DNA from 3 places in the Kribbella sp. NPDC050241 genome. Region 1 is predicted to be linked to each of the others. Evidence: riboswitches for the same ligand, from Rfam matches in the RefSeq annotation. Region 1 holds a riboswitch; each other region holds the start of a gene.
What was found. A riboswitch is a leader RNA that binds a small molecule or an ion and turns the genes downstream of it on or off. The one in region 1 is predicted to bind cobalamin.

Region 1 (2,258 bases):
CCGGTGGTGTCGCGATCAGGGGTTTCCACTCCGGATCGCCGGTGGTGTCGCCGTTGCCGTCGATGTCGGCCAGGTGGATCGCCGTACCCGGTCGCCAGAAGGCGAAGTCGTACTTGGTCCGCCAGCACGCGACCAGGGCGTCGGCGGTGCTGGTGCCGAGGAGCGCGAAGGCACGCGCACTCGTGACGGTGTCCAGTCCGCGCCGGGTGACCTTGTCGCGCAGCGCCTGCTGGTACTGCGCGACCGGGTTCGCGCTCCAGAACAGCGCGGTCTCGGTCTGCTCCGCCGTACGACTGGAGCCGTCCTTCGCGCCCTTCTTCGTCACTTCCGCGAGCTCGCGGGCGTAGGCCTCGGAGTCGAGCGGGTCGGGACCAGGCAGCTCTACCTGCTTCGGCGACTTGAGCACGAGCGGCCGGACGAACCCGAGCCACTGCACTCGCATCGGCTCACTGTTCGCCGGCCGCCACCTGCCCGGTCCGGGCGTGACGTCCAATGACCGTGCGGCATCGCGCCCGTCGTTGCGCCGTGCCGCGATCAGCGCATCCGCGGCTGCCTGACCGACCTCCTGCCCCCGCGCCTTCGCTGGGCCGCTCGAGACGTCGCTGAGCGACGCGGAGTAGTCAGCCTCGAGCTGCCGTGCCGAAGCCGGGAAGTAGTGACTCAGCACGCGGTACGCCGCGGTCGCGGCCGCGGCCTGCGTCGATGCGTGGGCCTGGGCTCGTGGCTGCTTCAGATACGGCCGGTAGTGACCCTCGATCGTGACGACCGCGTCGTACACGGCGATCGACACGAAGCCGAAGTACTGCCCGGACACGGGAATCGGGGTGGAGTTCTCGGTGAGGATGGTCCGTTCGGCGATCGCGTTCCAGGTCGTGACCACCGCCGGATCCGTGTCGTCGGTGCCGTCGCCTTGGCGAATGCCGGTCGCCAGGCTGGTCGGGACCAGGACGGCCGAGGCGACGAGACCGGCAGCGAGAGCGATGACGAGTCCAGGGTGTTCGCGGCGCACCGGATTCTCCTTCAGCCGCCTTCTGGTCACGTCCAGCATAAGTGGGCGCGTCCGATAGAGTCTCGGCGTCAAGCGATGGCAACTGCAGGAACCCGGTGTGAGTCCGGGACGGTCCCGCCACTGTGACCCAGCGCCGTAGTCAGGCGTAGGGGAGTCAGGAACTGCCGCTGTCGCACCTCCGGACGGGGCGTGGACACCCCGAGGAAGGACCGGTCGCGCATGCCCGCGAACCTCCTGCTGCTCTCCACCGCCGACACCGATCTGCTCGCCGCCGCCGAGGCGGACGCCGGCTGGAAGGTCGCGAACCCCGCCCGGCTCGACCTCGCCGACCTGGCCCCGTTGCTGGACGCGGCCGAGATCGTCGTGGTCCGGTTGCTCGGCGGTCGCCGGGCCTGGGAGGAGGGCCTCGACGCGGTGCTCGCCTCCGGCAAGCCGGCGGTCGTGGTCAGTGGCGAGGCCGCGCCCGACGCCGAACTGATGTCGTTGTCGACCGTGCCTGCGGGCGCGGTGACCGAGGCGCTGGCCTACCTGCGTGAAGGCGGATCCGAGAATCTGCGCAACCTGGCCGGCTTCCTGAGCGACACGCTGCTGCTGACGGGCGACGCGTTCGACCCGCCCCGCGCACTCCCGGCGTACGGCGTCCGCGGGACGTTCGTCGAGGATGAGCGGCCGGTGGTCGGCATCGTCTACTACCGAGCGCACGAGATCTCCGGGAACACGGCCTTCGTCGATGCGCTGGCAAGTGCGGTCGAGGCCGCCGGCGCGCAGCCGCTGCCCGTGTACTGCGGGACGCTCCGCGGACTCGACCCGACCAGCGATGAGAACGCCGGACTGTTCGACCTGCTGCGGAAGTGCGACGTCCTCGTCACGACCCTCCTGGCCGCCGGCGGGTCCGTCGCGGCCAACGCGAGCGCAGGCGGCTCGGATGATGCCTGGGACGCCGGCGCGCTCGCGTCCCTCGACATCCCGCTGATCCAAGGCCTCGCGCTGACCTCGACCCGCGAGCAGTGGCTGGCCAGCGACGCCGCGATCAGTCCGATGGACGCCGCGACCCAGGTGGCGATCCCCGAGTTCGACGGACGACTGATCACGATCCCGTTCTCCTTCAAGGCGTACGACGCCGACGGTCTGGCCCGGTACGCGCCGGACCCGGAGCGGTGTACCCGGCTGGCAGGAATCGCGGTGGCGCATGCACGGCTCCGGCACGTGCCGAACGGCGACAAGCGACTCGCGCTGGTGCTGTCGTCGT
Region 2 (2,258 bases), on a different contig from region 1:
CTGATCACTCGCGCGATCTCGGCCCGCATCCGCTCGTCGTACGTCGCCTGGTCGATCCGGCCGGACCGGAGTTCGGTGCGGGTTCGGCGGAGGTCCGCGGTCTGCGGGAACGAGCCGATCGTGGTGGTCGCGAGATCCGGCAGCCCGATCGACTCCTGCGCGGTCCGGCGTTCGTCGTACGGCGCTCGCTGCCGATCCTCGGGACGGATCGCGGCGACCCGGTCGCGGACCGCCTGCTCACGAGCGAGGCCGGAGTCGTTCAACGGGCCGCGGGACGGATTGTCGAGGTTCACCAGTACGCGGGGCTCGTCCTCGCTGAGCGCACGGCCGAGCAGGACTACCTCGTCGACTTTCTGCCGCGCGAACGCGAGTCGCGCCCGCACCTGCGGATCAAGCTCGTCCTCCGCATCCACGTCGTACGGCAGGTGGAGCAGCGAGCACGAGGTGGAGACGGCGAGCCGGCCGACGGAGCCGAGCAGCTTCACGCAGGTCGACAACGCCTCACCCAGGGGAGTGCGCCAGACGTTCCGGCCGTCGACCACCCCGGCGAAAACGGTCTTACGCTGGATGGACGGCAAGACGGCCAGTTGGTCGACCAGTCCAGGAGTGGACACGAGGTCGACCGCCAGCCCTTCGACCGCGGTGGACGCCAGCACCGGCAGGGCAGCACCGGGATCTCCGAAGTACGTCGCGACCAGGAGACGCGGGCGTTCGGTGAGCTTCGCCAACCGGTCGTACGCGCGACGGAGGGCGTCGAGCTCAGCCGGTGTGCGGTCCTGGACCAAGACCGGCTCGTCCAGTTGCACCCAGTCGGCTCCCGCGGCATCGAGCCTGCCGAGGAGTTCGGCGTACGCGTCCAGGAGACGGTCGAGCAGGCTGAGTGGCTCGAAGCCCGGAGTTGTGGATTTCGAGAGCAGCAGGAAGGTCAGTGGTCCGATCAGGACCGGACGGGTTTCCACACCGGCTTCTCGCGCGGCCGCCAGGTCCTCGAGTGGCTTGGCCGGGTTGAGCCGGAACACCGTGTTCTCGGCGAGCTCGGGGACCAAGTAGTGGTAGTTGGTGTCGAACCACTTGGTCAGCTCCAGCGGCGCGACCTCGGCGTGGCCACGTGCCATCGCGAAGTACGTGTCGAGTCCGGAGCGATCGAGGGCGCGGAAGCGCTCCGGAATGATCCCGAACAGCTGCACATGGTCGAGCATCTGGTCGTAGTACGAGAAGGTGTTACCGGGGAGAACGTCGAGTCCGCGGCCGGCCAGGTCGCGCCAGGTGTCGGCGCGCAGTCGGTGGGCGGTCGCCTCCAGTTCGGCCGCGTCGCTGTCGCCGGACCAGTACTTCTCGACGGCCTTCTTGAGTTCGCGGTCCGGGCCGATGCGCGGATAGCCCAGCACTGTCTTGATGGTGTTCACGTCTCTCTCCTCGCGAGCGTGCCAGGGATCGGCGGGGTCGCGGAGACGCCGGACGGGTCCTCCCACGAGACCACCGATCCACCGCGCACCGGCTGGTGCGCGGACCGTCGGCAGGTCTTCGGACTCACGGGCAGTCCGGTCGGTCCGACCGGTCGGCCTACTGGCCGTCGCTTCCCGGACGCCGGGCGTCCAGTGCTGTCTGACGGCTGTCGTTCCCGTTCACCGCTGCGGGGCAGTCCCGGATTCACACCGGGTTCCCTCTTGCCTCGCCTCGTCGTCGACCACCCGACCAGGCGAACCGTCGGCAGTGCCGAGCGTAACCCGCGGGCACCGCGACGCGCCGGACGGCGAGACGAACACCACTCGCGGTACCCGCCGTCGACGCGACGAAACCCCGGGATCGATTCGCCGGAAGGTTTCGTTGGCGGACGTGCCGATTGTCTTGCGTTGTCAACGGGGGAAGGGTTTTCCGGCCTTCGACCTGTGGGCAGAGTCACGTCGGCATCGTGAGACCAGTGTTCAACTGGACTGGTTTTTGGGCTTACTCTGAGAGCAACGCCCCCGCCACTGGAGTCGATGGGCCAGCGGGCCACCTCACCGCGCTCAGAAGCACCGCCTGAACCACAGGGAGTGATCGTGCCGAAACTCGTCTACGACTTCGCCGAAGGCAACAAGGACATGAAGGAGCTGCTCGGCGGGAAGGGGGCGAACCTGGCCGAGATGACCAACCTCGGCCTGCCGGTGCCACCCGGATTCACCATCAGCGCCGAGGCCTGCCGCGCGTACCTGGCCACCGGCTCGGTGCCACCGGAGTTGGCCGACGAGATCGACCACCACGTCGACGTACTGCAG
Region 3 (2,258 bases), on a different contig from region 1:
GGGGTCCAGTCGTTGCCGAGGCCGCCGGAGTACTTGGCGAGCAGCGCGTTGTTGCGGATGCCTGCGAAGATCTCGGCCAGGTCGTCCTGGACGGTGGTCAGGAAGCAGGCAGACAGCTGCGGTCGGGTCGTGCCGGAGTTGAACAGGATCGGCGTCGACGTCATGAACCGGAACGAGCTGAGCATTTCGTAGAACTCGATGGCCTTTGCGTCACGGTCGTCCTCGCGCAGCGCCATCCCCATCGCGACGCGCAGGAAAAGCGCCTGCGGCAGCTCGAAGCGCACCTTGTCGATGTGCAGCAGGTAGCGGTCGTACAAGGTCTGCAGGCTGAGGAAGGTGAAGTCCAGGTCGCGCTCGGGCTGGATCGCGGCGGCGAGGCGCGGGAGGTCGAAGGTGGCCAGCTCGGGATCGAGATGCCCGGCTTCGACCCCGAGTTCGACGTAGCGCGGGAAGTAGTCCACGTACGCCTGGGCCATCTCCGCCTGGCTGGCCTGCCGCGGCTCGCCGTGGACGCGGCCGAGCGCCTCGCGACGGATCTGGTCGAGCAGCAGCCGGGACGCGGCGAAGCTGTACTGCGGCTCGGTCTCGACGTACGACCGGGCGGCCATCACCAGAGCGAGCTCGACCTCGTGTTGTGCGATGCCGTCGTAGCAGGAACCGAGGGTCTCGTCGAGGATCAGCTCGGGGTCGACCGCGTCCAGACCCGTGGCCGCCTCCGCGACGATCACGCGCAGCCGGTCGATGTCGAGCGGCGCGGTGCTGCCGTCGGCCGCGCGGACGCTGAGCGCGGGCTTGTCGGTGATGCCGGAAGGGTCGGCCGGGGTGCGGGCCTTGGTGCGCTCCTCGCGGTAGAGGACGTACGCACGGGCGACCTGGTGCTCGCCGGCGCGCATCAGCGCCAGCTCGACCTGGTCCTGGATGTCCTCGACCTGCACGCTGCGGCGGGCGTCACCGCGGCTCGTCAGGGCCTCGACGACCCGGCCGGTCAAGTCCGTCACCAGGTCACGGACCCGGTGGGTGGTGCCCGCCTCGGCACCCTCGACGGCGAGGAACGCCTTGGTCATGGCGACCGAGATCTTGGTCTGGTCGAAGCCGGTGTGGCCGCCGTCGCGGCGTACGACGGTCAGCTGGATCGACCGGTCGGCTGTCGCCGACCGGGATGAGGAAGCAATCGTCACAGGTGTTGTCTCCAAAAGAGTTCGGAGGATCGGAGCCACGCGGAGGGGCGCACGACGGGGCCGGCAGAACCGGCCGGGAACACTGCCGCCACGCCCTGCGACCCACCCGCGAGGTCTCGGACCACGTGCACCGGCGGTGCACGCGCCGGTGGCAGGTATCCGGACTCGCGGAAGGCTTCCGCTCACCGTTGCGGGGCAGTTCCGGACTCGCACCGGATTCCCCTGTTGCCTCGGCGTGGCCCCACATCTTGTGGTGCCGACCACTCCGAACCACCAGCAGTAGTGATGCTAAGTGGCTGACCCTAGATCTTGTGGTAGCGCCACGCCGCATGTCGCACATGTTGTGGTCCTCACGCCGCGACCGCGTAGAGGTCCTGGAGCGTCATGATCTCCGAGCCATGGTGGATCAGCTCACGATTCAGCCGCAGTACGACGTGACCGAACGGCTCGCCCGCGTCCAGCTCGGTCGCCTGGCTGAGGCCGATCGTCATCACCTGCTCCTCGTCGAGAGCGGCGATCGCGTCCTGCCAGGCCTCGACCCAGTGAGTCAGCCACGCCACCGCATCGCGCGCGTTGCCGTGCAGGGTGATGTCGGCACGTCCCTGTTGGCTCGCGCCGAACGTCCACTCCCAGCGCTCGAAGAACGTCTCGGTCAGATGGGCGATCAGCCAGGCGATCGTGCGTGGCCCGCGATGGTCCGGCTCGTCGGGCCACTGCGCGACCCACTCGCCGGACCCGAGTGATCGGAACCGCCCGGTGTAGTGCCGGCGTACGACGGTCAGCGCCTCGCTGCTCGGTCGCCAGAAGTACTGGTCGTCGGTCAACTGCGCGAGCCGGCCGGACAGCACCATCCAGCTGAAGCCGAGCTGGCCCCGGACCATGGCCATCGCCGATGGCCGGTGCAGGATGTCCCAGTCGAACGGCTCTGGCATCATCTCTCCCTGTACGATCGAACATATGTTCGAATTCTTGCTCGCTCGGGAGAAGAAAGTCAATGTGCGTGGCGTGTTGGTGCTGGCCTCGATGGAACCGGTCTGCTAGGTGGCTCGATCCGGGTGTCCGCGGCCGGGCTGGCGAAGC

Region 2: linked by a shared signal. The riboswitch ahead of metE (5-methyltetrahydropteroyltriglutamate--homocysteine S-methyltransferase) and the one ahead of cobN (cobaltochelatase subunit CobN) in region 1 are both predicted to bind cobalamin.
Region 3: linked by a shared signal. The riboswitch ahead of ACIBG5_RS25650 (ribonucleoside-diphosphate reductase subunit alpha) and the one ahead of cobN (cobaltochelatase subunit CobN) in region 1 are both predicted to bind cobalamin.

Annotation. Positions count from the first base shown of each region.
Region 1 is NZ_JBITJE010000001.1:692,333-694,590, forward strand. Features, by position in the region: gene ACIBG5_RS03155 (vanadium-dependent haloperoxidase) at 1-1,039, opposite strand, end outside; cobalamin riboswitch at 1,066-1,193, shown strand; gene cobN (cobaltochelatase subunit CobN) at 1,229-2,258, shown strand, end outside.
Region 2 is NZ_JBITJE010000007.1:35,929-38,186, reverse strand. Features, by position in the region: gene metE (5-methyltetrahydropteroyltriglutamate--homocysteine S-methyltransferase) at 1-1,406, opposite strand, end outside; cobalamin riboswitch at 1,498-1,724, opposite strand; gene ppdK (pyruvate, phosphate dikinase) at 2,043-2,258, shown strand, end outside.
Region 3 is NZ_JBITJE010000005.1:458,672-460,929, forward strand. Features, by position in the region: gene ACIBG5_RS25650 (ribonucleoside-diphosphate reductase subunit alpha) at 1-1,178, opposite strand, end outside; cobalamin riboswitch at 1,311-1,468, opposite strand; gene ACIBG5_RS25655 (DinB family protein) at 1,529-2,110, opposite strand; gene ACIBG5_RS25660 (Fic family protein) at 2,170-2,258, opposite strand, start outside.